One region of the Pseudacidovorax sp. DMC4 genome, then DNA from elsewhere that is predicted to be linked to it. Evidence: predicted binding sites of a transcription regulator. Region 1 holds the regulator's gene; each other region holds the start of a gene.
The links. The regulator sigma-54, encoded in region 1, starts transcription at its own class of promoters, with help from an activator protein. The targets are predictions, from matches to a motif close to TGGCANGNAANCTGCTTT.
Positions count from the first base shown of each region.

Region 2: the regulator sigma-54 is predicted to act here: its motif matches at 4,028-4,045, upstream of ACT54X_RS10400 (nitrate- and nitrite sensing domain-containing protein).
Region 3: the regulator sigma-54 is predicted to act here: its motif matches at 5,785-5,802, upstream of nirB (nitrite reductase large subunit NirB).
Region 4: the regulator sigma-54 is predicted to act here: its motif matches at 5,362-5,379, upstream of ACT54X_RS07105 (transglutaminase family protein).

Region 1 is NZ_JBQUYR010000006.1:265,343-272,766, forward strand. Features, by position in the region: gene ACT54X_RS13410 (PIN domain-containing protein) at 1-203, opposite strand, end outside; gene ACT54X_RS13415 (THUMP domain-containing class I SAM-dependent RNA methyltransferase) at 235-1,506, opposite strand; gene ACT54X_RS13420 (RNA polymerase factor sigma-54) at 1,608-3,200, opposite strand; gene lptB (LPS export ABC transporter ATP-binding protein) at 3,283-4,059, opposite strand; gene lptA (lipopolysaccharide transport periplasmic protein LptA) at 4,056-4,727, opposite strand; gene ACT54X_RS13435 (thiol:disulfide interchange protein DsbA/DsbL) at 4,900-5,556, opposite strand; gene ACT54X_RS13440 (SPOR domain-containing protein) at 5,650-6,348, opposite strand; gene argS (arginine--tRNA ligase) at 6,405-7,424, opposite strand, start outside.
Region 2 is NZ_JBQUYR010000004.1:356,867-364,290, reverse strand. Features, by position in the region: gene ptsP (phosphoenolpyruvate--protein phosphotransferase) at 1-1,667, opposite strand, end outside; gene ACT54X_RS10410 (LacI family DNA-binding transcriptional regulator) at 1,855-2,922, shown strand; gene tsaD (tRNA (adenosine(37)-N6)-threonylcarbamoyltransferase complex transferase subunit TsaD) at 2,861-3,922, opposite strand; gene ACT54X_RS10400 (nitrate- and nitrite sensing domain-containing protein) at 4,090-5,349, shown strand; gene ACT54X_RS10395 (CmpA/NrtA family ABC transporter substrate-binding protein) at 5,769-7,016, shown strand; gene ntrB (nitrate ABC transporter permease) at 7,051-7,424, shown strand, end outside.
Region 3 is NZ_JBQUYR010000010.1:70,721-78,144, forward strand. Features, by position in the region: gene ACT54X_RS19095 (bifunctional protein-serine/threonine kinase/phosphatase) at 15-1,769, opposite strand; gene ACT54X_RS19100 (formate/nitrite transporter family protein) at 1,804-2,616, opposite strand; gene nirD (nitrite reductase small subunit NirD) at 2,652-2,993, opposite strand; gene nirB (nitrite reductase large subunit NirB) at 3,005-5,569, opposite strand; gene pobA (4-hydroxybenzoate 3-monooxygenase) at 5,913-7,085, opposite strand; gene ACT54X_RS19120 (helix-turn-helix domain-containing protein) at 7,204-7,424, shown strand, end outside.
Region 4 is NZ_JBQUYR010000003.1:110,583-118,006, reverse strand. Features, by position in the region: gene glpK (glycerol kinase GlpK) at 1-280, shown strand, start outside; gene ACT54X_RS07120 (alpha-E domain-containing protein) at 312-1,268, opposite strand; gene ACT54X_RS07115 (circularly permuted type 2 ATP-grasp protein) at 1,304-2,857, opposite strand; gene ACT54X_RS07110 (DNA internalization-related competence protein ComEC/Rec2) at 2,933-5,230, opposite strand; gene ACT54X_RS07105 (transglutaminase family protein) at 5,461-7,424, shown strand, end outside.

The DNA.
Region 1 (7,424 bases):
CGCATCGGGGCCGTCGCCAGCCACCGGTGCTGGCCGGCCTCCAGCGCCGCACGCAGCGGCCTGGCGGCAGCATCGTCGAAGACGAAGAGGTCGAGCACGATGTTGGTGTCGATGACCACGGCGGTCACTTCGGGTTGCGCAGCGGCATCCACCTCGGCACCGCCCGCAGCCGACGAGACCGGCCCGCCCATGTCCGCCGCCATGCGGCTCACCGCGCGCGTCCCTGACGCGGCGTCATGCCGCTGGCGCCGTGCGCGCCGAACCCGCCACCATGTCGAAGCGCAGCAGCCGGCATTCGATGGGGCCGTTCCACATCGGCACGCGGCGCGACTCCTTCAGGCGCATGCGCTGCGGCAGCTTCATGTCGGGCGTGAGCACCCAGGCCGTCCAGCCCGCGAAATTGCGCTTCCAGTGCGTGGCCAGTTGCGGGAAGAAGTCATCGCCGCCGTCGGCGCCCGATTCGGTCTGCGCCACCTCGCGCCCGCCCGGCCCGCGCCGCCCCGCGTTGGCGCCGGCGACGCCGCCCACGGCGATGCGCTCGCCATACGGCGGGTTGAGCAGGATCACGCCGCCGCCCTCGACCGGGGGCATGCGCTGCAGCGCGTCACCGCCGCGCAGTTGCAGCCGGTCGGCCACGCCGGCGCGCTCGGCATTGCGCTGCGCGAAGTCGACCATGCGGTGCGACACGTCGCTGCCAAAGACCCGCACCGAGCCCGCAGCGCGCGCGTCGGCGGGAGCCAGCGCCTCCTCGCGCATCGCGCGCCAGAGTTCGGCGCGGTGCAGCAGCAGCGCCTCGAAGCCGAAGCGCCGCGAGGCACCGGCCGGCACGCCGGCGGCCAGGAGCGCGGCCTCGATGGGAATGGTGCCGCTGCCGCAGCAGGGGTCGTACAGCGGCTGGTCGGAGACGGCACCGGTCTCCGGATCCCACCAGCCGCTGGCGGCCAGCATGGCCGCAGCCAGGGTCTCCTTGAGCGGAGCGTCGCCCTTGTCCACGCGCCAGCCGCGCTTGAACAGCGGCTCGCCGCTGGTGTCGATGTAGAGCGTGACCTCTTCGGCCGTCAGGTGGGCGAAGACGCGCACGTCGGGAAAGCGCGTCTCCACGCTGGGCCGCACGCCGCCGGCGCGGGCGCGGAAGCGGTCGGCGATGGCGTCCTTGATCTTGAGCGTGGCGAAGTTGAGGCTCTGGAGCGGGCTGCCCTGCGCCGTGAGCTCGACCTTGAAGGTCTGGCGCGGCTGGAACCACATCTCCCAGGCGATGCCCGAGGCGGCTTCGTACAGGTCGGCCTCGCTGCGATAGGGCCGGTGCGCCAGCTGCACCAGCACCCGCTGCGCCAGCCGGCTCTTGAGGTTGAGCGCCTGCACGTCGCGCCAGGCGCCCATCACCCGCACACCGCCGCGCAGCACCCGCAGGTCGTCGCCGCTGCGGCCGGTGATGGCATGCACCTCGGCGGCCAGGAGGTCTTCCACGCCGGCGGCGCAGGGCAGGAAAAGGATCAGTTCGTTCACGGCTTCGTCGTCCGAAAAAATGAGGTGGCCGGCCACCGCGATTCGCCGGCACGCCGATCGGAAGCCCCGGCCCGCGCACGGGCCAGGAACGCGGCGGCTCTTTAAAGCGCCTTGCGCAGGTTGGCCGGCGCGATGCGCAGCGCCTCACGGTACTTGGCCACCGTGCGGCGGGCGCATTCGATGCCCTGCTCCTTGAGCATGTCCGAGATCTGGCTGTCCGACAGCGGCTTCTTGACGTTCTCCGAGCCCACGAACTGCTTGATCAGCGCCCGCACGGCCGTGCTGGACGCATTGCCGCCCGTCTCGGTGCCCAGGGCCGAGCCGAAGAAATACTTCAGCTCCACCGTGCCGAAGGGCGTGGACATGTACTTGGCAGTGGTCACCCGGCTGATGGTCGACTCGTGCAGGCCCAGTTCGTCGGCGATCTCGCGCAGCACCAGCGGGCGCATGGCCAGCTCGCCGTGGATGAAGAAGTTCTTCTGCCGCTCCACGATGGCGTTGGACACGCGCAGGATGGTGTCGAAGCGCTGCTGGATGTTCTTGATGAACCAGCGCGCCTCCTGCAACCGCTGGCTCAGGGCCTGGCTGCCCTCGCCCTTGTGCGACTTGAGCGCGCCGGCATAGATGTCGTGCACGCGCAGCCGCGGCATCACGTCGGGGTTGAGCTGCACGCGGAACTTGATGTTGCTGCCGCGCCCGCTGCGGGTGACGATGACGTCGGGCACGATCACGTGCCGCTCCACATCGACGAAGCGCCGCCCGGGCTTGGGCTCCAGCCGCGCGATCAGTTGCGACGCCTGGCGCACCAGGTCCTCGTTGCTGCGGGTGAGCACGGCCAGGCGCTTGAAGTCGCGCTTGGCCAGAAGGTCCATGGGCTGCTTGCAGATGGCCAGGGCGACCTTGCGGACCTGGTCTTCCTCGTCGCTGTCGTCCGCGTCGGCGCCGGCGCGCAGCTGGATGGCCAGGCATTCGCCCAGGTCGCGCGCGCCCACGCCCAGCGGGTCCAGGCTCTGCAGCAGGCCCAGCGCCACCTGGAAGTGGTGGATCAACTCGTCGAACTCGTCGTTGTCGTCGCCGGCCAGGGCCGAGGCCAGGGCCGGGAGCGAATCCTCCAGGTAGCCGTCGTCGTTGAGCGATTCGATCAGGAAGCGCAGCGCGGCCGAGTCCTCGGGCGTGAGGCGCAGCGACAGCGCCTGGCGGTGCAGGTGGGCCTGCAGCGACTCCTGGCTGCGCGCCAGCTCGGTGGCGTCGGCGCGCTCGTCGTCGTCCTGGCTGCTGCTGTTGTTGCGCGCCGGGGCGTCGCCGCCCCATTCGCTGTCGTCGGGCGAGAACTCCACGGTGCCGTCGCCGTCCCAGTCGGGCTCGGCGTCGACGCTCTCGGTGGCGGGCGCGTCGGCCTCTGCCACGGCGGTGTCGCTGCTGCTGCTCGACGTGCTGCTGGCGCTGGCCGTCGCGGCGTAGTCGGTGCCGTCCTCGCGCTCGTCGCGGGGCACCGGGGCGTCGGCCGCCTCCAGGCCGAACTCCTCGCGCGGCGCCTCCTCGGTCAGACGCTCCAGGAAGGGGTTGTCGTCGAGCATCTGCTCGACCTCCTGGCTCAGCTCCAGCGTCGAGAGCTGCAGCAGCCGGATCGACTGCTGCAGCTGGGGCGTGAGCGCCAGATGCTGCGAGACGCGCAGCGACAGGCCCTGCTTCATGGCCGGCCTCCCACGGATTGCGCAACCATGGGCAGCACAGGAGAGATGCCGGTAGGACGGAACGCGGAAACAGGCACCCTGGCTACATCCGGAAGTGTTCGCCCAGGTACACGCGGCGCACCTCGGCGTTGTCGACGATCTCGGAGGGCGTGCCCTGCGCCAGCACCTGGCCGTCGCTGATGATGAAGGCGTGGTCGCAGATGCCCAGCGTCTCGCGCACGTTGTGGTCGGTAATCAGCACGCCGATGCCGCGCTCCTTGAGGAAGCTGATGATCCGCTGGATCTCGATCACGGCGATGGGGTCGATGCCGGCGAAGGGCTCGTCCAGCAGGATGAAGCGCGGCTGCGTGGCCAGCGCACGGGCGATCTCCACCCGGCGCCGCTCGCCGCCCGACAGGGCCAGGGCGGGTGAGTCGCGCAGGTGGTCGACGCGCAGGTCGGCCAGCAGCTCGGACAGGCGCTGCTCGATGCGATCGCGCGAGAGGGGCGCCATGCGGCCGCGGGCATCGGCTTCTTCCTGCAGTTCGAGTACGGCGCGCACGTTCTCCTGCACCGTCAGCTTGCGGAAGATCGACGCCTCCTGCGGCAGGTACGACAGGCCCATGCGCGCCCGGCGGTGGATGGGCATGTGCTCCACGGCCTCGCCGTCGATGCTGATCTGGCCAGCATCGGCCCGCACCAGGCCGACGATCATGTAGAAGGACGTGGTCTTGCCGGCGCCGTTGGGGCCCAGCAGGCCGACGACCTCGCCCTTCTGCACGTCGAGCGAGACGTTCTTGACCACCTTGCGGCTGCCGTAGCTCTTCTGCAGGCCACGCGCCTGCAGCCGGCTGCCGCCCGCCGGCACCGCGACGCTCACCGGCTGCCCCCGTTCTGGCCCGACAGCGAGCCGCTCTGGCGCAGCGGCGCGCCGGTGCGCGGGCCGGGGGCCGGCACCTGCGTGGGCTCGGTGCTGCGCGGCGACAGGATGGCCCGCACGCGGCCGCCCGGCTGCTGGGTGCCGCCCGGCGGCGGCGGGGCGCCATTGACGGTGAAGGTGTCGTTGGTCTGGTTGTAGGTGATCAGCGGGCCGGAGGTCTCGTCGGTGACGGTGGTGCCGGTCAGCCGGCGCATGACGGCGCGACGGATGAACTTGACGGTGTCGGCGCGGCCGTCGTACTCGATGACCTCGCCCTCGCCCTCGATCCACTCGTCGTTGCCGCCATCGCGGCGCTGCTTGAAGTAGCCGCGCTGGCCCGGGTCGGCGGTGACCACGCCGTACTGGTAGCCCTCCGGGTCCTGCCGGACCTCGACGCGGGTGCCGCGGATGAGCAGCGTGCCCTTGGTGACCACCACCCGACCCGTGAAGATGCTGGTCTGCTTCAGGTCGTCATAGCGCAGCGAGTCGGCCTCGATGTTCATCGGCTGGTTGCGGTCGGCCTTCTCGGCCTGGGCCGCGGCGGCCAGGCCCAGCGCGGCCACGAGGACCATGGCACGGCCGAGGCGGCGCCAGGGAAGGGAGATCGTGGAGTGCGAGGGATGGGTCATAAAGGCACGGAACTTGCTCTTGATTGTAGGCCCGGCTTTGTCTCAAACCGGCGGCCGCGGTGAATGTCCCGCGCTTGCATTCCGGTAGCGCGCACCGTCGGCAGGGCGCGCGGCACACCCGCAATGAAAAGGCCCGCCGAAGCGGGCCGGGGCGCTGGGGCGGGGCGTCGGCTCAGCCCTTGCGCGATTCGGCCGCCAGGGCCTCCACGATCTGCAGGGCGCGGTCGAGCGAACCGGCCAAGTCGCCGTCCACATAGTAGCGGCCGGCCACCCCGAAGGCGGGCACGCCGGCCACCTGGTAGGCCTCGGTCATCTGGCTGGCACGCTTGGCCTTGCCGGCGACGCCGAAGGACTTGAAGGTTTCCTCGAACTTCTTGGCGTCCAGGCCAGGCTGCTTGCCGGCCCACTCGATCACGGCGGCGTCGCCGAAGATGCGTTGGCGGTCGACGTGGATGGCCTGGAAGATCTTCATCTGGAACTCGTCGACCTTGCCCATGGCCTCGAGCGTGTAGTAGAGCTTCTGCTTGGTCTCGACGTCGTTGCCCACGAAGGGCACCGGGATGCGGCGGAAGGCCACGTAGGGCTGCAGCTTCTTGATCCAGGGTTCGAGCTTGGGCTCGAAGGCAGCGCAGTGTGGGCAGTTGTACGAGAAGAACTCGGCCACCTCGACCTTGCCGGCCGGCGCATCGACCGGGGCCGGCTTGCCCAGCGTCACGTAGTCCTTGCCGGCCTTGAAGGCGGAGGCGGGGGTCTGGGCATGGGCCGCCAGGGGGGCCAGGGGGGCCAGCGTCACGGCCGCGGCGGCCAGCGAAAAGTCACGACGTTTCAAGCGATTTCTCCAACAGGGATGCAGACACAGAGCACGTCGGGCGGCAGCGAGTTCCGGCGATCTGCCGCGCCCGACGGCAACAGGGCAAGGCACTCAGCGCTGGACGCGCACCAGGGCGGCGTCGAAGCCGGCGCCGTCCAGTCGTTCCTTCAGCCGGTCAGCGTCGTCCTTCTTGCTGTACGGACCCGCGCGCACCCGGAAGACGGGACGGCCGGCCTGCTCACGCTCGGTGACGCGCACCTCCACGCCCATCAGCGAGAGCTTGGCGCGCTGGGCCTCGGCGTCGTCGCTGGTGCGGAAGGCACCCGCCTGCACGAAGTACACGAAGGGGTCGGACGCCGCATCGCCGCCGCTGGCGGGCAGGCCGGCGCGCGCGCGGGCCAGGTCGCCCAGCGGATCGGCCGAGGGCGGCGGATTGGCTGCCTGCGGCGCGCGCGGCATGGCCGGCGTGACGGCCGTCGGCGGCGTGGCGGCCTGGGGCGGGGTGCCAGGCTGGGCGGCGATGGCCGGCACCGGCGGGGCGGTGGTCACGGGCGGATTGCCGCCGGCCGGCGCACCCGGCGTGGCCGGCGGCTTGGACGGCTGCTTGCCATACAGCGGCGAATTGGGGTCCCAGTCGCGGTTCTTGCGGGCCTCGGCCTCGTCCTGCTCGGCGGCGCGGGGCTGGGTCTTGGTCATGAACGGGATCGGCACCTTGGTGACGTACACCGCCACGCCGAGCGCCACGCCCAGGCCGAGCACGAGCCCGACGATGAGGCCGATGGCGAAATTGCCCTGTTGTCTGGATCTCATGGATTGCCTTGCTGCTGCAGCGCCACCGGCGCGCCGGGGTGGGATTGTGCGGGCTCTCACATCTTGCGCGGCGCGCTGACGCCCAGCACCGACAGGCCGTTGGCCAGCACCTGCGCGCAGGCGGCGACCAGCGCCAGGCGGGCGCGCTTGGTGGGCACGTCGTCCACCAGGATGCGCTCGGCGTCGTAATAGCTGTGGTACGCCGCGGCCAGTTCGCGCAGGTAGAAGGTGACGTCGTGCGGCGCGAAGTCGCGCGCGGCGGCGGCCAGCATCTCAGGGTATTTGGCCAGCAGCAGCATCAGCGGCTGGGCGGCCTCGGTGGCCAGCGGCGCCAGTTCGGTGCCCTTGAGCGCCGCGGCGTCCACGCCTTCCCTGTCCAGCACCGAGCAGATGCGCGCATGGGCGTACTGCACGTAGAAGACCGGGTTGTCGTTGTTCTGAGCCACGGCCAGGTCGACGTCGAAGGTGTATTCGGTGTCGGGCTTGCGGCTGAGCAGGAAGAAGCGCACGGCGTCGGTGCTGGTCCATTCGATCAGGTCGCGCAGCGTGACGTAGCTGCCGGCGCGCTTGCTGATCTTGACCTCCTGGCCGCCGCGCACCACGCGCACCATGGTGTGCAGCACGTAGTCGGGGTAGCCCTCGGGAATGCCGACACCCGCCGCCTGCAGGCCGGCGCGCACCCGGGCGATGGTGCCGTGGTGGTCGGTGCCCTGGATGTTGACCACCTTGTGGAAGCCGCGCTCCCACTTGGCGATGTGATAGGCGACGTCGGGCACGAAATAGGTGTATGTGCCATCCTTCTTGCGCATGACCCGGTCCTTGTCGTCGCCGTAGTCGGTGGAGCGCAGCCACAGGGCGCCGTCCTGCTCGTAGGTCTTGCCGGCCTCGATCAGCTTGTTCACCGTCGCCTCGACCCGGCCGCTGGTGTACAGGCTGGACTCCAGGTAGTACTGGTCGAAGCGCAGCTTGAAGGCCTGCAGGTCCTTGTCCTGCTCGTTGCGCAGGTAGGCGACGGCGAACTGGCGGATGTTCTCGGTGTCGTTGACGTCGCCGTTGGCGGTGAATTCGCGGTCGTC
Region 2 (7,424 bases), on a different contig from region 1:
GCCTTGGCCACCTGCTCGGGCTTGTTGATGTTGGCGGCGATCTCCAGGCCGTGGCCGTCCAGCGTAGTCACGGGCTGCAGGCGGCTGCGGGCCTCTTCCGCCTGGCGGCGGGCCAGGCGGTCGATCATGGCCTGGGCCTGGGCCAGCGCTTCGTCGCTGGGGCCGATGTGCAGCTGGCCACGGTAGCCGTCGAGGATGGCGCGCTCGCCACTGCGGGCCGCGAGCACGCCGGGACCGGCGGCCACCACGGCCGGCAGACCCAGGGCGCGCGCCAGGATGGCGGTGTGGGCGGTCGGGCCGCCGCGGGCAGTGCAGAACCCCTTGACGCGCTGCACGTCGATCTGCGCCGTGACCGAGGGCGAGAGGTCGTCGGCCAGCAGCAGGCTGTCGGCGGGCCAGCGCGACGGGTCGTGCGCGGCGGCGCCGGCCTCGCCCACCAGGGCGCGCAGCACGCGGTCGCCAACGTCCTGCAGGTCGGCGGCGCGGGCGGCGAGCACCGGGTCGGCGACGGCGCGCTGGGCCGCCACATGGCCGGCCAACGCGTGGCGCCAGGACCAGGCGGCGCCGTGGCCCTGCACGACCAAGCGGGTGGCGTCGCGCAGCAGTTCCGGGTTGGCCAGGATCTGGCGGTGCGCCTCGAAGATGCCGGCCTGCTCGGCGGCGTTCTTGCGGCGCGCGCCTTCGGCCAGCGCAACCAGCTCGGCCTCGGCAGCGGCCAGGGCCTCGTCGAGCGCCGCGGCGGCGGCGGCCACGCCCTGGCCGGGCTGGTCGGGCACCTCCAGCGCGGGCGCGTCAGCCATCACCAGCGTGCCGATCACCAGGCCCGGGCTGGCGGCGATGCCGCCGATGTGCTGGCGTGCCTCGGGCTGCCAGCCGGCCAGTTCGCGGCCCAGGCCGTGGGCCTGCTTCTCACGGGCGGCGGCCTGCTCGGCCTGGCGTTTTTCGTCCTGCGCCAGACGGACGATCACGTCCTTGAGGGCGGCCAGCGCCTGCGCGGCGTCCGGGCCGGCGGCCGAGATGCGCAGGCGCGCGCCGCGGCCTGCGCCCAGGCCCAGCAGCGCGGGCATGCTGCGCGCGTCGGCTACGGTGTCGCCATGGCGCACGCGCAGCTCGGCCAGAAAGCGCGAGGCCACCTGCGCCCACTGCGTGGCAGGGCGGGCATGCAGGCCGTTCGGGTAGTCGAGCACCACGTCCTGCGCCATCGGCAGGTCTTCGGGCACGGCGGTGGCGACGGGGGCGGCGCCGTCGCGGGTGAGCGCGGCCACGATCTCGTCCGCATTGGCCGTGGCGGCCAGGGTTTCGAGGCGCTGGCAGTCGGCCATCAGCCGCGTCAGGCGGCGCAGCACGGCGATGTGCTGGTCGGAGGCGGCGGCCACCGCCACCACGAGCTGCACGCGGTGGTCGGGGGCGTCCCAGGCGACGCCGCCCGGAATCTGCACCACGGCCAGGCCGGTGCGGCGCACCAGGCCCTTGTCTTCCACCATGCCGTGCGGCACGGCGAGGCCGCGGCCCATGTAGGTGGTGGCGACCTGCTCGCGACGCAGCAGGCTGTCGGCATAGGCGGGGTCGCAGAAGCCGGCCTGGACCAGCAGGGCGCCGGCGGCGCGGATGGCAGCCTCACGGTCGGCGACCGTGGCGGCGAGTTGGACTTGCACGGGAAGATCCATACCGTCTCCTGAAAGTTTTGGAATCGATACCAATGATGGAATTATCGAAACGGGCGCCCGGCTGTCCACCAAAACCCGCTGATATGTCTCAAAAATCAGGGTAAACACCGAGATTCAGGCGATAGAACCTTCATCGCCTCGCCGTCCTCGGAATGCAGAATCCTGGTATCGATTTCAGCCTTCACCCATGACGCAGCCCCTGCCGCATCGCCAGAGCGCCAGCATCAAGGACGTCGCCGAACGCGCCGGCGCCTCCACCACCACCGTCTCGCGGGTGCTGAGCCACCCCGAGGCGGTGCGACCCGACCTGCGCCAGCGCGTGCAGCAGGCCATCGACGAGCTGGGCTACCGGCCCAACCTGGCCGCGCGGCGGCTGCGGCAGCAGCGGGCCTCGCTCATCGGGCTGATCGTCTCGGACATCCGCAACCCCTTCTTCACCGAGATCAGCCGGGCGGTGGAAGACATCGCCTACCGCCACGGCCTGCGCCTGATCCTGTGCAACAGCGACGAAGACCCGGCCAAGGAACAGTCCTACCTGGAGCTGATGGCAGACGAGCAGGCCAGCGGCGTGATCCTCTCGCCCACGCTGGAGCTGACGCGGCGATTCCGCGCGGGGCAGCACCCCTTTCCCGTGGTGATGGTCGACCGGGCGCCCGAAGGCAGCACGCCCAGCGACCTGGTGCTGCTGGACAACGCCCCTGCCGCCCGTCGCCTGACCGAGCACCTGATCGCGCAGGGCTGCCGCCGCATCGCGCTGCTGGCAGGCTCGCGCAGCAGCACCGGCCGCGAGCGCCAGGCCGGCTACGAGGCCGCCATGCGCGAGGCCGGCCTGCAGCCGCAGGTGGTGGCCCTGCGCCCCCTGGCGGCCGAAGGCCAGGCGGCCGCCGCCACGCTGCTGGCCCAGGCCGAGCGCCCGGACGCATTGCTGGCCACCAACGGCCTTCTTCTATTAGGGGCCTGGAAGGCGGTGCGCGAGGCCAGCCTGGCCATGCCCGAGGACGTGGCCATCGCCGGCTTCGACAACAACGACTGGACCACCCTGCCCGAGCCGGCCGTCACCGTGATGGCCCAGCCCACCGCCGACATCGGCCGGACCGCGGCCGAACTGCTGCTGCAGCGCATGGCCGAACCCGGCCGGCCGCCGCGGCGCATCGTGCTCGAAGGCGAGCTGCTGGTGCGCGGATCGAGCGTGCTCAGGCCGTCGGCGACGGTGGCGCCGCCTCGGCCAGCGCATCCAGCGGCCAGCGCGGCTTGACGTCGAAGGCGTAGCGCGCCTCCGGCTGCGACAGGCCGGACTGGATGCGCATGGCCGCGGCCAGCGCGATCATGGCGCCGTTGTCGGTGCACAGCGCCAGCTCCGGGTAGTGCACGCGCACCTTGCGCCTGGCACAGGCGGCATTCAGCTGCTCGCGCAGCAGCCGGTTGGCACCGACGCCACCGGCCACCACCAGGCGCTTGAGGCCAGTACGCTCCAGCGCCGCGAACGACTTGCGCACGAGCACCTCGACGATGGCCGCCTGGGTCGAGGCGGCCAGGTCGGCCTTGCGGGCTTCCAGTTCGGCACCCAGCTTCTTGGTCTGCGTGAGCACCGCCGTCTTGAGGCCGGCGAAGGAAAAATCCAGGTCGCCGCTGTGCAGCAGCGGCCGTGGCAGCTTGAAGGCCTGCGCATCGCCGCCCTCCGCCAGTTTCGACAGCCAGGGCCCGCCCGGATAAGGCAGGCCCATCAGCTTGGCGCTTTTGTCGAAGGCCTCGCCGGCAGCGTCGTCGATGGTTTCGCCCAGCAGCTCGTAGCGCCCGACGCCTTCCACCCGCATCAGCTGCGTGTGGCCGCCGGACACCAGCAGCGCGACGAAGGGAAACTGCGGCGGATCGACGCTGAGGAAGGGCGAGAGCAGATGCCCTTCCAGGTGATGCACGCCCAGCACCGGCCGGCCCAGCGCCGCGCCCAGCGCACAGGCCACGCCCGCGCCCACCAACAGCGCGCCGGCCAGGCCGGGGCCGCGGGTGAAGGCGACGACGTCGATGTCGGCGCGCGTCCAGCCGGCTTCGGCCAGCACGGCCTCGGTCAGGGGCAGCACGCGGCGGATGTGGTCGCGGCTGGCCAGCTCGGGCACCACGCCGCCATAGGCCTGGTGCATGGCGATCTGGCTGTGCAGGGCGTGGGCGGCCAGGCGCGGCACGCCGCCGTCGGACAGGGTCTCGACGAGGGCCACGCCCGTTTCGTCGCAGGAGGATTCGATGCCCAGGATGCGCATCGCGGCAGTGTAGGCGGCGCTCCCGCGCGGGGCCGGGCGGCAACCCCATGCCCCTGCGCCGGCCCGGCGTGCAAGGCCGGCGAGCCAGCGGGGTTGCAGGCCGAGGGGCATGGAATTTGCGGCATGCTCTCGCCCCCGCGTTTTCCTGCTTCATTGCCGCCTCACCCATGACGACCAGCCTTGGCTTCCTGATCGCCGCCCGCCGTTGCGAGATCGACGAGCTCGACCAGCTCGCCCGCACCAGCGAGCTGGTGGGCACCCTGGGCCGGCTGGTGCATGCCCTGCAGCGCGAGCGCGGCATCACCAATGTCTTCCTGGGCTCGGGCGGCCAGCGCTTCGCCGCCGAGCGGGCCGCACAGATGGCCGATTGCCGCGCGAAGGAACAGCAGGTCCGCGCCGCCCTCGATCCGCTGGTGGACGACCCGCGGCGGCTGGCGGGCGGCTCGCGCCTCTTTCCCCGGGTTGCCTATGTGCTGCAGGGGCTGGACGCCCTGCCTGCCCTGCGCGCGCGCATCGAGGCGCTGTCGATCGGGCCGGACGTCTCCACCGCCGCCTTCGTGAAGCTGATCGCCGGCCTGCTGGCGGTGGTGTTCGAGGCGGCCGATGGCGCCACCGACCCGGACATCTCTCGCTGGCTGGTCGCCATGTTCAATTTCATGCAGGGCAAGGAATTCGCCGGCCAGGAGCGCGCCTTTGGCGCCGCCGCCTTCCTGCGCGGCGGCAACGACGATGCCCAGCGCCAGCAGTGGCTGCACCTGATCGAATCGCAGGAGCGCTGCTTCGGCCTGTTCTGCGAGTTCAGCGACGAGACGCTGCGCGCCCAGTGGCAGGCCAGCCAGGCACCCACCCAGTTGGCCGAACTGGAACGCCTGCGCCGCATCGGCTGCACCTCGCCCGCCGGCACGGTGCTGGACGCCAACCTCAGCCCGCTGTGGTTCGAGGGCTGCACCCGCCGCATCGACGCCATGCAGGCCATCGAGGACGGCCTGGCGCGCGAGCTGCGCGCCCTGTGCGGCCGGAAGATCGAGCAGGCCAGCGCCGAGCTGCAACGCTACGAGGCGCTGCAGGCCAAGGCCGTGACGCCCGGCGATTTCTTCGCCGACGCCACGGCCGAGACCGCCGAAGCGCCCGCCACCGGCTACGGTCGCAACCTCGAGCGTTCGGTGCTGCAGATGGTGCAGGAGCAGTCGCGCCGCCTGCAGGCCATGAACGACGAACTGCAGACCGTGCGCGCCTCGCTCAACGAGCGCAAGGTGGTCGAGCGCGCCAAGGGCCTGCTGATGGCCCACCGCCAGCTCAGCGAGGAAGAGGCGCACAAGATGCTGCGCCAGACCGCCATGAACCAGAACCGCCGCCTGGTGGATGTGGCGGAGTCGGTGCTGGCCATGGCCGACTTCCTGCCGCTGGGCGGCAGCGCCCCGCGCTGAGCCGGGCCCCTGCGCAGCCGCGCCCCAGGTTGACACAGAACCGGCGCTGACGCCCGCACCACAGCTGCTTTTGGTGCACAGCAGCAATCCGCGGCGCACGTCCGTGGCGCATGACGGTCGCCCGGGGACGCCTGCAGCAGTGGGCTCGGCAAGCCCTGTCCGGCCCTTCTCCCTCTGACGAAGCCACCTTGGACCGCCCATCAGCCCATCCTGGCACACCGCTTGCGTAGTCCTGACCACAGACCGGAAACGGTCGTCCGGCAGGCGGCGCCCAAAGGCGGGCAAGGCAGGCCGGACACAGGACAAAGGCGTCCTCTCCCGCTGGCTCCATGGCATGCACCGCATGCGATGGAGCCGGCGCGGCGAGGACGCCTTTTTGTTTTTCCCCTTCGCCGCCCTTCTTGCCCCGGAGTCTGCCCATGACCGACGCCAACCGCCCCGCCCCGCTGAGCCGCCGCCGCGTGCTGCAGGCCGCCGCTGCCAGCGCCCTGACCATCGATCCTGCCCTGCGCGCCTGCGTCTGGGCCCAGGGCTCTGACAAACCCGAGAAGGAGGAGGTCAAGATCGGCTTCATCCCGCTGACCGATTGCGCGAGCGTCGTCATGGCCTCGGTGCTGGGCATCGACAAGAAGTACGGCGTGAAGATCGTCCCCAGCAAGGAAGCCAGTTGGGCCGGCGTGCGCGACAAGCTGGTCAATGGCGATCTGGACTTCGCCCACGTGCTCTACGGCCTGATCTACGGCGTGCACCTCGGCATCGGCGGCCCCAAGAAGGACATGGCCGTGCTCATGACCCTCAACAACAACGGCCAGGCCATCACGCTGTCGAAAAAGCTGGCCGACAAGGGCGCGGTGGACGGCGCTTCGCTCGCCAAGCTGATGGCCACCGACAAGCGCGAATACACCTTCGCCCAGACCTTCCCCACCGGCACCCATGCCATGTGGCTGTACTACTGGCTGGCGGCCAACGGCATCAACCCGATGAAGGACGCCAAGTCCATCGTGGTGCCGCCGCCGCAGATGGTGGCCAACATGCGCGTGGGCAACATGGACGGCTTCTGTGTGGGCGAGCCCTGGGGCCACCGGGCCATCATGGACGGCATCGGCATCACCGCCGTGACCACGCAGGACATCTGGAAGGACCACCCCGAGAAGGTGCTGGGCACCTCGGCCGACTTCGTCAAGAAGTACCCCAACACGGCCCGCGCCGTGACGGCCGCCATCCTGGAGGCCGGCAAGTGGATCGACGGCGGCCTCTCGAACAAGAACAAGATGGCCGAGACCATCGCCGAGAAGAGCTACGTCAACACCAGCGTGGACGCCATCAACCAGCGCATCCTGGGCCGCTACCAGAACGGCCTGGGCAAGACCTGGGACGACCCGAACTACATGAAGTTCTACAACGACGGCGCGGTGAACTTCCCATACCTGTCCGACGGCATGTGGTTCCTCACCCAGCACAAGCGCTGGGGCCTGCTCAAGGAGCATCCGGACTACCTGAAGGTGGCCACCGAGATCAACCGCATCGACATCTACAAGCAGGCCGCCGCCGCCACCAAGACGCCGGTGCCCGCCAGCCCGATGCGCAGCAGCAAGCTCATCGACGGCGTGGTGTGGGACGGCAAGGAGCCGGCCAAGTACGCCGATTCGTTCAAGGTCCGCGCCTGAGGCCGCACCCTCCATCCACCAGGAGCCCATCACCATGGTTGCCGCCGTCTTCCATCTTCCGCGCGAGGCCGACATCGCGGCCCCGTCCCCGTCCGTGCATGTGCCGGCCAAGCCGCTGACCGTGGTGTCTGCGCCCGATGTGCCGGCGGCGCCCGCCCAGCCGGCCAAGGCGGCGCGTGCCTCGCGCGACTTCAGCGGCTTGTGGCTGCGCATCGTCCCGCCGCTGCTGGGCTTTGGCCTGCTGCTGCTGGTGTGGGAGCTGGTGGCCGCGCGCAGCGGCGGCAGCTTTCCGGGCCCGGCCGAGACCTGGAAGCAGGCGGTGCAGGTCTTCGCCGCCCCCTTCTACAGCAACGGCCCCAACGACCAGGGCGTGGGCTGGAACGTGCTGGCTTCGCTGCAGCGCGTGGC
Region 3 (7,424 bases), on a different contig from region 1:
TCCTTAGATATGGATCAAGAAAAAGGGCCGCGATGGACCAGCAGGCCGGCCAGCACCAGCATCAGCACGGCCAGCACCAGCGACAGCGCCTGCCAGAAGCGCACTGGATCGCGCTCGGCCAGCGGCAGCGGGCGGGCGCGCCGCTGCGCGGGGGTCGGCGCGCGCAGTTCGTGCAGCAGCTCCGACACCGCCTCCTGCCGCCGGACCGGCTGGGCGCTCAGCGCCTTCTGGAGCACGGCGTCCAGCCAGGCCGGCAGCTCGGGGCGGTGATGGCGCAGCGGCACGTAGCGCAGCCGCCGCAGGTCCTGGGGCTGCCGCACGCGTGCCGCGTCCAGCCCGTAGGGCAACTGGCCGGTGAGCATCTGATAGCCCAGCGCCGCCAGCGAGAAGAGATCGGAGCGGGCGCTGCCGCCCTGGCCGAGCAGGTATTCCGGTGCGATGTACTGCAGCGTGCCCTGCACATCCGCCGCGAGCGGGCCCCGGCCCTCCGCCAGGCCGGCCACATGGGCCGAGGCGAGGTCGATCAGCCGCGCGGTGCCGGCGCGGTCGATCATCACGTTCTCGGGCCGCAGGTCCTGGTGCAGCATCTCGCGGCCGTGCAGGGCCTGCAGGCCGCGGCCGATCTGGTCGAGCAGGGCCCGCACCTCGTCGAGCGAGGGGCGCGGATGGTCGATCATCCACTGGGCCAGGGTCTGGCCTTCCACGTACGCCATCGCCACGAAGAGATGGCGCCGCGCGCGCCGGCCCGGCCAGGCCTTGAGCACGTGCGGATGGTCGATGCGCCGGGCCACCCATTCCTCCAGCACGAAGCGGTCGAGCGCCTCGGCGTTCTCGCGCAGGTCCAGCGCGGGCACCTTCAGCGCCACCTGCGCGCCGCTCTCGTCGTCGGTCGCCAGCCAGACATGGCTGCGCGGGCCGACCTTGAGTTCGCGCACGAGCGTGAATCCTTCGAAGGCCATGCCCGGCGCAAGCGGCGGCGGCAGGGCCAGTCCTTCGCGGCTGAGCTGGGGCAGGGGCTGGCCGGGCGCGGGCAGGGTGTCGATGCGCAGCAGCAGCACGGTCGCGTCGTCCTCGCTGCCGCGCTCGCGGGCACGCCGGGTCAGCGTGGCGGCAGCGGCGTCGAAGTCGTCGGCATGCAGGCGCAGCGCCTCGTGCACGTCCGCCGCCGTGAGATGGGCATGCGCGCCATCGGTGGCCAGCAGGTAGACCTCGCCGGGCTCGGCTTCCCAGCGGCGGTAGTCGATCTCGACCTGGGCGTCGGCCCCGAGGGCCCGCGCCAGGTAGGACTCGGCGGAGGACACCTGCACGCGATGGTCCTCGGAGAGCGGCTCCAGCGTCGTCGCATGCAGCCGGTACAGCCGTGCGTCGCCCACATGCAGCAGATGCAGTTCGCGGCCCTTGAGCACCAGCGCCGTGAAGGTGCAGACATGGCCGCGGTCCTTGTCGAAGCGGGCGTCGCTGCGCATCGTCTGGGCATGCAGCCACGCATTGGTGGCGGCGATGACGCGCTGGCCCGCGCGCCGCACCGACCAGGCTTCGCTGGTGGCGTAGTAATCGGACAGGAAGGCACCAACGGCGGTCTGCGCCGCCTCCCGGCTCACCGGGCTGCTGCTGATGCCGTCGGCAATGGCCAGGGCGATGCCCTTTCCGGCCAGCAGGTGGCCGGTGGGCAGCATTGCGCCATGGAAGTCCTGGTTGTGCCCGCCGGGCGCGGCCAGCGAATGCTGGCCGAGGGTGATGCGCGGCAGCGCTTCCGAAGGTCCCGTCACGACGGCCGAGCGTCCTTCCGGGCTGCCATCGCGCTCAAGCCTGGGCGCGCTTGGGCGCCGTCTTGTAGTGCGTGGAGTAGAGCGTGGCACCGACGAAGGTCAGACCGCCGACCAGGTTGCCCAGCACGGTGGGGATCTCGTTCCAGATGAGGTAGTCCATCAGCGTGAAGTGGCCGCCCAGCAGCAGGCCCGACGGGAACAGGAACATGTTGACCACGCTGTGTTCGAAGCCCATGTAGAAGAACACCGTGATCGGCATCCACATGCCGATGGCCTTGCCCGACACCGAGGTGGACATCATGGCCGCCACCACGCCGGTCGAGACCATCCAGTTGCACATCACGCCGCGGATGAACAGCGTCAGCATGCCGGCGGCGCCATGGGCCGCGTAGCCCACCGTGCGGCCCTCGCCGATGTGGCCGATGCGCTGCCCGATGGCGTTGGGCGCTTCGGACCAGCCGAAGGTGAAGATGATGGCCATGAACACGGCCACCGTGAGCGCCCCGGCGAAGTTGCCCACGAAGACCAGCGACCAGTTGCGCATCACGCCGCCCCAGGTGGCGCCGGGGCGCTTGTCGAAGACGGCCAGCGGTGCCAGCGTGAACACGCCGGTCAGCAGGTCGAAGCCCATCAGGTACAGCATGATGAAGCCGACCGGGAAGAGCATGGCGCCGACGAGGGCGTTGCCGGTGTTGACGGTGATGGTGACGGCGAAGGCGGCCGCCAGCGCCAGGATGGCGCCGGCCATGTAGGAGCGGATCAGCGTGTCGCGCGTGGACATCAACAGCTTGGATTCACCAGCGTCGACCATCTTGGTGACGAACTCGGCAGGGGCAAGGTAGGCCATGGGATTCCTTTGGGGATCTTGAAGGGGAAAGGGAGTCAGGCGAGGGCGACGAGCACGCGGCCGCCCTCCACGCGCACCGCATGGGCGCGCACCGAGTGCTGGGGGGCTTCCAGGCACTCGCCGGTCGCCAGGTCGAAGTGGTTCTTGTAGAGCGGCGATGCGACGACGGTGCGGCCGCCCAGGCTGCCGGTGAGGCCGCGCGACAGCACGCTGGCGCCCGACTGCGGGTCGATGTTGTCGATGGCATGGAAGCGGTCGTCGCCGATGCGGAAGATGGCGACATGCCGGTCGTCGATGCGGGCGCAGACGCCCGTGTCGGGCAGGATGTCGGAGACGGCGCAGACGGCCGTCCATGCGGGCGTGAGGGTCGTGGTCATGGCGGGGCTCCTCAGGCGGGCGTGGCCTCGGTGGCGGTGGCGTCCGCTTCCCGGGCGGCGGGCGCGGCATCGGCCGTGCGCTCCTCGGCGCGGGCCGGGCGGATCTGCCCGCGCTCCTTCACGAAGACGATGCGCTCGTCCGGCAGCTCGCTGTTGACGAAGCTGCGGAAGCGGCTGCGCACGGCGGGGTCGGTCACTGCGGTCTTCCACTCGCACTGGTAGGTGTCGACCACGGCCTGCATCTGCGTCTCCAGCTCGGCGGCCAGGCCCAGGCTGTCCTCGATCAGCACCTTCTTCAGGTAGTCGAGCCCGCCTTCGAGGTTGTCGCGCCAGGTGCTGGTGCGCTGCAGCCGGTCGGCCGTGCGCACGTAGAACATCAGGAAGCGGTCGATGAGCGCGATGAGCTGCGGCTTGGAGAGGTCGCTGGCGATCAGTTCGGCATGGCGCGGCTTCATGCCGCCGTTGCCGCAGACGTAGAGGTTCCAGCCCTTGTCGGTGGCGATCACACCCACGTCCTTGCCCTGCGCCTCGGCGCATTCGCGGGTGCAGCCGGAAACGCCGAACTTGATCTTGTGCGGCGCGCGCAGGCCCTTGTAGCGGTTCTCCAGCTCGACGGCCAGGCCCACCGAATCCTGCACGCCGTAGCGGCACCAGGTGCTGCCCACGCAGCTCTTCACTGTGCGCAGGGACTTGCCGTAGGCATGGCCGCTCTCGAAGCCGGCGGCGATCAGTTCTTCCCAGATCAGGGGCAGTTGCTCCAGCCGGGCGCCGAACATGTCGACCCGCGCGCCGCCCGTGACCTTGGTGTAGAGGCCGTACTTCTTGGCCACCTGGCCGACGGCGATCAGGCCGTCGGGCGTGACCTCGCCGCCGGGCATGCGCGGCACGACGGAATAGGTGCCGTCCTTCTGGATGTTGCCCAGGAAGTAGTCGTTGCTGTCCTGCAGCTTGGCCAGCTCGGGCTTGAGCACGAAGTCGTTCCAGCACGAGGCCAGGATGCTGGCCGCCGTCGGCTTGCAGATGTCGCAGCCCAGGCCGTTGCCGTGCTTGGCCAGCAGTTCGTCGAAGGTCTTGATGCCGCCCACGCGCACCAGGTGGTACAGCTCCTGCCGCGAATGCGGGAAGTGTTCGCACAGGTGGTTGTTGACGGCCAGGCCGCGGCGGCTCATCTCGGCCTTCATCACCTGCGTGACCAGCGGCACGCAGCCGCCGCAGGTGGCGCCGGCCTTGGTGCAGGCCTTGAGCTGGCCGATGGTGCAGGCGCCTTCGCCCACCGCGGCGCAGATCTGGCCCTTGCTCACGTTGTTGCAGGAGCAGATCTGCGCCGTGTCCGGCAGTGCGTCTACGCCCAGCCCCGGCTTGGCCTGGCCTTCGCTGGAGGGCAGGATCAGGAACTCGGGCGATTCGGGCAGGGCGATGCCATTGAGCGCCATCTGCAGCAGCGTGCCGTACTCGTCGGCATTGCCCACGAGCACGGCGCCCAGCAGCTTGGTGCCGTCGGCGCTCACCACGATCTTCTTGTAGACCTGCTTGATCTCGTCCACGTACTGGAAGCTGCGCGCGCCCGGCGTGCGACCGTGGGCATCGCCGATGCTGGCCACGTCCACGCCCATCAGCTTGAGCTTGGTGCTCATGTCGGCACCAGCGAAGGCGGCCTCGGCATCGCCGGCCAGATGGCGCGCGGCGACGCGGGCCATCTCGTAGCCGGGCGCGACCAGGCCATAGAGCTGCTCGTTCCAGGAGGCGCATTCGCCGATGGCGTAGATGTTTCGGTCGGCGCTGCGGCAGTGGGCGTCCACGGCGACGCCGCCGCGCGGCCCGACGGCCAGCGCGCTTTGGCGGGCGAGGGCGTCCTGTGGCCGGATGCCGGCAGAGAACACGATCATGTCGGTCTCCAGCCAGGTGCCATCCGAAAAGACCATGCGGTGCCGGGCGGTAGCGCCGTCGGTGATCTCCACCGTGTTGCGGCCGGTGTGCACCTGCACGCCCAACGCTTCGATCTTGCTGCGCAGCACGCGGCCCCCGCCTTCGTCCACCTGCACCGCCATCAGTCGCGGGGCGAACTCGACGACATGGGTTTCCAGGCCGAGGTCGCGCAGCGCCTTGGCGCATTCCAGGCCCAGCAGGCCGCCGCCCACCACCACGCCGGTCTTCGACTTGGCGCCGGAGGCCTTCATGCCCTCCAGGTCCTCGATGGTGCGGTAGACATGGCAGTGTGGCCGTTCGCGGCCCGGCACCGGCGGCACGAAGGGCACCGAGCCGGTGGCCAGCACCAGCTTGTCGTAGGGCAGCACTTCGCCATCGGCGGTGGTGACCGTGTTGTTGCGCCGCTCGATGGCCACCGCGCGGGTGCCCAGGCGCAACGAGAAGCCGCTGCGCTCGAAGAAGCCGGCTTCGACCAGTGACAGCTGCTCAGCCGTCTTGCCGCTGAAGAACTCGGACAGGTGCACGCGGTCGTAGGCCGGCCGCGGCTCTTCGCACAGCACGGTGACTTCGGCCTCGGCGAGGGGTGAGCTGGCGAGCTCTTCGAGGAACTTGTGGCCGACCATGCCGTGGCCAACAACGATGATTTTCATGAGGGGGTCCTGCGCGCACCCTGCGGGGGCGGGAGGATCGCCTTGGCCAGCCACCGAAGTGCCGGACGAGGCGCCGCCGCCAGAGCGAGGTGCAGATCGTGTGGGAACAACCGTGCAGCAGGCGCCGACAGTGGCACCGCTTGCGCGGGGTTCCGCCGACATTGGCGGGGGCGCTGGAGCCGCAACGGCGGCATTGCCGGGGCTCCGGCTCAGTTCACGCAAGCTCCGTGCCAAAGAAAAAGCCCCCGATGACGGGGGCTTGGCGCTTGCGGCGGGCTTGGATGCCCCGCCGTGGGTCGCGCGGCGCACCAAGCTGGGTGAAGCCGGACGTCGAAGCTGCGCGCTAGAAAGGCAGGCCGACGTAGTTCTCCGCCAGTACGCCCTTGGCGCGCTCCGAGGAGAGCAGGTAGTCCAGCTCCGTGCGCTGCAGCGCGATGTCGTAGCCGCTGTTCTGCGGGAAGGTGTGAAGCATCGTCGTCATCCACCACGAGAAGCGCTGCGCCTTCCACACGCGCGCCAGGGCCTTGGCCGAATACTGGTCGAGGCCGCTGGAGTCGCCCTTGAGGTAGTGGTCCACCATCGCGTGATAGAGGTAGTGGATGTCGGACGCGGCGGTGTTCAGGCCGCGTGCGCCCGTGGGCGGCACGATGTGGGCGGCGTCGCCGGCCAGGAAGAGCCGGCCCCAGCGCATCGGCTCGGCCACGAAGGAACGCAGCGGGGCGATGGACTTCTCGATGGACGGCCCCGTCTGCAGGCGGCCCGCCACCTCGGCCGGCAGGCGACGCTGCAACTCGGCCCAGAACAGCTCGTCGCTCCAGGCCTCCACCGTGTCGGTGAGGGGAACCTGAATGTAATAGCGGCTCAGCACCTGCGAGCGCATGGAGCACAGCGCGAAGCCGCGCTCGTGCCGCGCATAGATCAGCTCCGGCGAAACGGGCTTGGTGCGCGAGAGCACGCCCAGCCAGCCGAAGGGGTAGACCTTCTCGTACTCGCGCAGCACATCCGCCGGGATCGACTTGCGGCTGACGCCGTGGAAACCGTCCGCACCGATGACGAAGTCGCAGTCGATGCGGATCACGTCGTCGCCCTTGCGGTAGCTGACCCAGGGCGCGTCGGTGTCCAGATCGTGCGGCTGGACGTCCTGCGCGTCATGCACCACCTGGCCCTTCGCGCGGTCGCGCGCTTCGTACAGGTCGCGTGTCAGTTCGGTCTGGCCATAGACCACCACCGACTGACCGCCCGAATACTTGTGCAGGTCGATGCGATCCAGCTGGCCGTCGTGGGAGATGAAGAAGCCGTGGTGGATCTCGCCCTCGCGGTCCATGCGTTCGCCGCACTGGGCTTCGCGCATCAACTCGGCAAAGCCATGCTCCAGCACGCCAGCGCGGATGCGCGCCAGCACGTAGTCGCGGCTGTGCTTTTCGAGCACCACGTTGCGGATGCCCTTGAGATCGAGCAGTTGGGACAGCAGCAGGCCGGAAGGGCCACCGCCAATGATGCAGACCTGGGTTTTCATGGATGCAGTCTCCTGGTTGGAACGGTCGCCAGCCCTCGCCGGCTGGTCCGAATCTTGGCGCTGCATCGCCCCCGCCGGAATGGATCGAACGCGTCCGGACTTGTACGATTCGAACATCATGCATGCTCCAGGCGCCAAGGCTCCCGCCATCCGTTCCTATGCGCTCTTCGGCGAGGCGGGCGACCTGCCCGACCTGCTGCACTGCGAGACCATCGCCGCCCGCTCCGTCCTGCACGACTGGGAACTGGCCCGCCATCGCCACCATCGGCTGCACCAGCTGCTGTGGTTGCAGGAAGGGCAGGGCACGGCCTGGCTGGAAGCCGGCCCGGCGCCGCTGGG
Region 4 (7,424 bases), on a different contig from region 1:
CGAGCTGCGCGTGGACGGCGGCGCCTGCGTCAACGACCTGCTGATGCAGTTCCAGGCGGACCTGCTGGGCATTCCGGTCGTCCGCCCCGCGGTGGTCGAAACCACGGCCCTGGGCGCCGCCTTCCTGGCCGGCCTGTCGAGCGGTGTCTACGCCGGCACGGAAGAGCTGTCAGCTTTGTGGAAAGCAGAGCGCCGTTTCCTGCCCACACTCAGCCGCACGCAGGCCGAGGCGGCCATGGCGCGGTGGGAACACGCCGTACGGCAAGCGACGGCAGGCTGAGCAGCCACCGCAAAGCGGCTGAGGGGGTTCCTTAATTCGTCGGAACCAGGAAATCCTGGCTGACCCGCATCCCCAGCTCATTGATGCGATCCAGGAATTGCGTGAGATACGCATGCAGCCCGGTGGCCAGGATCTCGTCCACGCGGCCGTACTGCAGTTCGGCCAGCAGCTTGCCGGCGCGGCGCAGGGTTTCGGCGCTCTGGTCGTTGGCCACCTTGCTCAGGTTGTTGACCACCTCGACCAGGCTGGCGTGCAGCGAGCGCGGCATGTCGGCGCGCAGGATCAGCAGTTCGGCCACGCGCTCCGGCTTGATCACGTTGCGGTAGACCTTGCGGTAGACCTCGAACGCCGAGACGCTGCGCAGGATCGCGCTCCAGTGGTAGAAGTCGTACTCCTGGTGCTCTTCGGTGCCGCCGCCGAAGAACTCGCTGTTCATGGCGTGGAACTTCACGTCCACCAGCCGGGCCGTGTTGTCGGCCCGCTCCAGGAAGGTGCCCAGGCGCAGGAAGTGGTACGCCTCGTCCTGCAGCATGGTGCCCTGCGTGACGCCGCGCGACAGGTGCGAGCGGAACTTCACCCATTCGAAGAACTGGCCCGGATCGCGCTCGAACTCGCCCTGGCGCAGCATGCGGACCACGTCCAGCCAGGTGGTGTTCTGCGTCTCCCACGACTCGGTGGTGAGGGCGCCGCGCACCGCGCGGGCGTTCTCGCGCGCGGCCTTGAGGCAGGACACGATGGAGGACGGATTGCTCTCGTCCTTCACCATGAATTCCATGACGCCCTCGGGCGTGATGGCGTCGTGTTTCTGGAAGTAGGCGGGCCGCAGTTCGCTGATGGACAGCACGCCCTGCCAGCCCAGCTGGGCCACTTCGGCCGACTGGGGCAGCAGGGAGGTCTGGTAGTTGACGTCGAGCATGCGCGCCGTGTTCTCGGCCCGCTCGGTGTAGCGCGACATCCAGTAGAGGTGGTCGGCGGTACGGGACAGCATGGGTCTTGTCTTTCTCGAAATCGAAGGGTGCTGCCTCAGGCCGCGGAAGAGGACGAGTTCATCGACTGGCTCTGGGACTGCGACTGCCCCTGGCCACCCTGGGTCTGCGACTGGCTCTGACCGTTCTTGCCGGCGAAGCGGCGGTCGGGCTCCAGCACCCAGGTGTCCTTGGTGCCGCCGCCCTGCGAGGAGTTGACGACCAGCGAGCCTTCCTTGAGTGCCACGCGCGTGAGGCCGCCCGGCACCATCTGCACTTCCTTGGCCGACAGCACGAAGGGTCGCAGGTCGATGTGGCGCGGCGCGATGCCGGCGTCGACGAAAGTCGGCGACGAGGACAGGCTCAGCGTGGGCTGCGCGATGTAGCCATCGGGCTTGGCCCGCACCACCTCGCGGAACTCGTCGATCTCGGCCTTGGTCGACGCCGGGCCGATCAGCATGCCGTAGCCGCCGGCGCCGTGCACCTCCTTGACGACCAGGTCTTCCATGTGCGCGAGCACATAGTCCAGGTCGTCCTTGTTGCGGCACATCCAGGTGGGCACGTTCTTCAGGATCGGCTGCTCGCCGAGGTAGAACTCCACCATCTTGGGCACGTAGGGGTAGATGGACTTGTCGTCGGCGATGCCCGTGCCCACCGCATTGCAGATGACCACGTTGCCCGCCTTGTAGGCGCGCATCAGGCCGGCGCAGCCCAGCGTCGAATTGGGGCGGAACACCTCGGGGTCGAGGAAGTCGTCGTCCACGCGGCGGTAGATCACGTCGACGCGGCGCGGGCCGCGCGTGGTGCGCATGTAGACGAAGTCGTCCTTGACGAACAGATCCTGGCCCTCGACCAGTTCCACGCCCATCTGCTGGGCCAGGAAGGCATGCTCGAAGTAGGCGCTGTTGTACATGCCGGGCGTGAGCACCACCACCGTGGGCTCGGCCGTGGCCGGCGGCGCGCTGGCGCGCAGCGTCTCGAGCAGCAGGTCGGGATAGTGGGCGACGGGCGCCACGCGGTTCTGCGCGAACAGCTCCGGAAAGAGCCGCATCATCATCTTGCGGTTCTCGAGCATGTAGCTCACGCCGCTGGGCACCCGCAGGTTGTCTTCCAGCACGTAGTACTCGCCCTTGCCGGCGCTGTCGGGCGCGCGGACGATGTCGATGCCGGAGATGTTGGAATAGATGTTGTTGGGCACGTTCACGCCCATCATCTCGGGGCGGAACTGGGCATTGCCCTGGATCTGCTCGGCCGGCACGATGCCGGCCTTGACGATCTCCTGGTCGTGGTAGATGTCGTGGATGAAGCGGTTGAGTGCCGTCACGCGCTGCACCAGCCCCTTCTCCATCGACGCCCACTCGTCGGCCGGGATGATCCGCGGCAACAGGTCGAAGGGGATGAGGCGCTCGGTGCCCGAGCCATCCTCGTCCTTGGCGCCGTACACGGCAAAGGTGATGCCGACCCGGCGGAAGATCATCTCCGCCTCTTCACGGCGCGAACGCATCACCTCGGGGGGTTGCTTCGCGAGCCATTGGTCGTATCGCTGGTAGTGCTGTCGGATCGCGGCCCCTTCGTAGGGGAGCCGCTCATACATTTCATCGAACTTGTGCATGGAACGACCAATCTCCTTGAGCCATAGCTTAGCAAGTTCAAGGCCATCTCCCGGCCCCACCGTGCGCAAAAGTTTTCATTCTTGACCTTCGGGCGGCGGCGGTCGGTGGTGCCAGTACAGGGCTGCATGCACCCGCTCGCAGCGGACGGCATCCGGCTCGGTGCTGCGCCAATGGGCCGCCCCGCAGCGCGCGGATTCGAAGAAGGGGATGCCCTCGGACAGGTAGCGTGCCCGCACCTCGGGCGCCGGGTGGCCGAAGGGATTGCGCCAGCCGTTCTGGGCGACGGCCACGCGTGGCCGCACGGCACGCAGCCAGGGCAAACTGGACGAGCTGCGGCTGCCGTGGTGGGCCACGATCAGCAGGTCGGTGCGAAGACTGTCGCCCCTTTCCTGCACGAGTTGCAGTTCCTGCGCCTGCTCGACGTCGCCGGTCAGCAGGGCGCTGGCGCGGCCGTTGTCGATGCGCAGCACGCAGGAATCGGCATTGCGCTGGGCCAGCGGCTGGGCGGCCTCGGGCGCGGGGTGCAGCACCTCGAAATCGACGCCTTCCCAGCGCCAGCGCAGGCCGCGTGCGCAAGGAGCGCCGAAGTCGGCCACCGCCGGCTGGGCGGCGCGCACGGACTCGGCGCCGCCGGTGTGGTCGGTGTCGCGGTGACTCAGCAGGAGCCGGTCCAGCCGCAGGCCCAGGGCGCGCAACAGCGGCACCAGCACCCGCTCGCCGGCATCGCTGCGCGGGCCATAGCGCGGGCCTGCGTCGAACAGCAGCACATGGCCCGCCGTGCGCACGACGATCGCACTGCCCTGCCCCACGTCGGCCGCCAGCACCTCGAAGTCGCCGGGCGTCACGGGCTCGGCCTTCCACAGCAGCACCGGCAGCGCCAGCGGCAAGCCGAGCAGCCGCCAGCGCCAGGGGCCGGGCATGACCAGCAGCATGCCGCCGAGCACGCCCGCGGCCGCCGCCCACAGCGGCGGTGCGGCCGCACTGAAGGTCGCGCCAGGCAGCGTGGCCGCCCAGGCCAACGCACTGCGCAGCGCCTCCACCGCCAGTGCCGCCAGATCCCAGCAGGCCGGCACGGCGATGCCTGCCATGGCCAGCGGGGTCACGACCAGCGTGACGGCTGGAATCGCGAGGAGGTTGGCCGCCAGGCCCACCACCGAGACCTGCTGGAACAGCATCAGCCCCAACGGCGCCAGCGCGACGGTCACCACGCCCTGCTCGCGCAGCAGGCGCCGCAATGCCGCACCCCGCCCCTGCGGGCCCACGGCCGGCCCCGCATCGGTGGCGAACAGCACGGCGACCGCGACGAAGCTGAGCCAGAAGCCCGCCTGCATGAGCCCCCACGGATCGATGGCCACCACCAGCGCGAAGACCACCAGCCATGCCACCGGCCAGGGCCAGCGCCGGGCCGACAGCCGCAGCAGCACGGCCAGCGCGAGCATCCACACCGTGCGCTGCGAAGGCAGCCCCCAGCCGCTGAAGGCCGCGTAGAGGGCCGCCAGCAGCACGCCGCCGGCCAGACCGGCATGCTGGGCCGGCCAGCGCAGCATCAATCGCGGGCTGAGCCGCCAGAGCCAGCCGACCACGGCCGCCGCCAGCCAGGCGAACATGGTCACGTGCAGGCCCGAGATGCTCATCAGGTGGGCGACGCCCGTCAGGCGGAAAACGGTCCAGTCGGCCGGCGCGATGGCCGACTGGTCGCCGGTGACCAGCGCCGCCACCACCCGGCCCGCGCTGCTGCCGCCCGTGCGTTCGAGGATGCGGTCGCGCACGGCCTCACGGGCACGCTCGAGCGGCAACTCCCACCACGAGGGCGTCTGCAGTCGCAGGGGAGCCGGCGCAGGTCGTACCGAGCCGGTCGCCTGGATGTCCTGCTCGAACAGCCAGAGCTCGTAGTCGAAACCGTGCGGATTGAGCGTGCCGTGCGGTGCACGCAGCCGTACCGGCAACCGCCAACCCTCGCCCACATGCAACGGCGCGGGCGACGCGACGGCGTCCGGCCAGAACAGGATCAGCCGACCCGGCAGCGGCGCCTCGCCCTCGGTCGTGAACTCGAAGCGCAGGCCGCCATCGCGCCGCTGCGGCATGCCCGTCACGCGCCCCTGGAGGATGAGATCGCGGCCTTCGAGGGCCGGCGCCAGCGCCCCGGCCAGGCGATCAACGGCACGCCAGCCCGTCTGGGCGAATCCCACCGCCAAGCCGGCCACCAGCGCCAGCAGCAGGCCGGCGCGATGGCGCTGCACAGGCAGGAGGCCAGAGAGCAGCCAGGCCGCCAGCCCCACCAGCGCCGCCACGGCATAGGGCCCGACCGGCCAGAGCGCGGGCTGCCGCAGCTGCAGCGCGATGCCGACGATGGCGCCGGCCAGCCCCGCCATCAGACCCGGCCATCCCCTGCCCCGCCATGACCCCGTCACGGCGCGCAGGCACCCTCGTGCGTGCACCGCCACCCTGCCTGTGTTCAAGCCTGTTTCTCTCCCTGAAGGGCCCGCCGCATGGGGAGGGCCGATGGCGCAGTCCTTGCTTGCTTCTCGGCTAGCATGCGCCCTCGGGCCCGTCATTGCTGCACGCGCGCCGTCACCAGAATAAGCCCAAACCACCGAGTCCCATGTCGATCCACGCCGCCCTCCACCACGTCACACGCTACAAGTACGACCGGCCCGTCCAACTGGGCCCGCAGGTCGTGCGGCTGCGCCCTGCGCCGCACTGTCGCAGCAACGTGATCTCGTACTCGCTGCGCGTCGAGCCGGCCGAGCACTTCATCAACTGGCAGCAGGATCCCTTCGCCAACTACCAGGCGCGGCTGGTCTTCCCGAAGAAGACGACCGAGTTCACCGTCACGGTCGACCTCGTGGTCGAGATGGCGGTCTACAACCCCTTCGACTTCTTCCTCGAGCCGCACGCGGAGACGGTGCCCTTCAAGTACTCGAAGGCGCAGGCCGAGGAACTGGCGCCCTACCTGGTGACGGAGCCGGCCACGCCGCTGGTGGCGGCCTACCTCGAGAAGATCGATCGCAGCGAGAAGCGCACCATCGACTTCCTGGTCCAGCTCAACCAGCAGGTGCAGCAGGACGTCAAGTACCTCATCCGCATGGAGCCCGGCGTGCAGACGCCGGAAGAGACGCTCGAGAAAGCCAGCGGCTCCTGCCGCGATTCCGGCTGGCTGCTGGTGCAGTTGCTGCGCCACATGGGCCTGGCGGCGCGCTTCGTGTCGGGCTACCTGATCCAGCTCACGCCCGACGTCAAGTCGCTCGACGGCCCGAGCGGCACCGAAGTCGACTTCACCGACCTGCATGCCTGGTGCGAGGTCTACCTGCCCGGCGCCGGCTGGATTGGCCTGGACGCCACCTCCGGCCTGCTGGCCGGCGAAGGCCACATCCCGCTGGCCTGCACGCCCAACCCGTCGAGCGCCGCGCCCATCGAGGGCCTGGTGGACGAGGCCGAGGTCGAGTTCGACCACGAGATGGTCGTCAGCCGCATCTACGAATCGCCGCGCGTCACCAAGCCCTACACCGACGACCAGTGGGCCGAGGTGCTGGCCCTGGGCGAGGCGGTCGATGCCCGCCTGGCCGCTGGCGACGTGCGCCTGACCATGGGCGGCGAGCCCACCTACGTGGCCACCAGCGACCGTGACGCCGCCGAATGGAACACCGACGCCCTCGGCCCCACCAAGCGCGGCTATGCGACCGAACTGGTGGACCGCCTGCGCGCCGAATACGGCCACGGCGGCTTCCTGCATTTCGGCCAGGGCAAGTGGTACCCAGGCGAGCAGTTGCCGCGCTGGGCACTGTCGATCTTCTGGCGCGCCGACGGCCAGCCGATCTGGCACAACCCCGCCCTCTTCGCCGACGAACGCAAGCCCGCCCACTACACCAGCGCCGACGCCGAGCGCTTCACCCGCACCTTGGCCGGCAAGCTGGGTTTGTCGGAGCGCTTCATCCAGGCCGGCTACGAGGACGTCTACTACTACCTCTGGCGCGAGCGCCGGCTGCCGGTCAACGTCGACCCCTTCGAGTCCAACCTGGATGATGAGCTGGAGCGCGCCCGCCTGCGCCGCGTGTTCACGCAGAAGCTCGATGCCGTGATCGGCTACGTGCTGCCGCTGGAGCCCTCCTCCAACGCGACGGACAACCCGTCCCTGGCCGGTGCCGGCTGGAAGACCGGCCCCTGGTTCCTACGCGACGACCGCATGTACCTGATCCCGGGCGATTCGCCCATGGGCTACCGCCTGCCGCTGGATTCGCAGCCCTGGGCGGCCAAGGGCGACTTCCCCTACCTGATCGACCGCGATCCGCATGCGCCGCAGGCCGCGCTGCCCCCGGCCGCCGAACTGCGGGCCCGCTATGCCGAAGCCTGGGGACAGGGTGGCATGGGCGCCGCAGCCGGTGACGTTGCCTATGTGCAAGGCGCACCGCGCAGCGCCAGTGCCACGGTGCGCCTGCAACCGCCGAGTGCGACCGGTGCCACCGGCGGGGACGTGGCCCCCGGCGACGGCAGCGCGCGCCATGTGGCGGACGGCGCCAACGTGCGCTTCCCGAGCCGCGGCGAGTCGGCGCACTGGATCACGCGCAC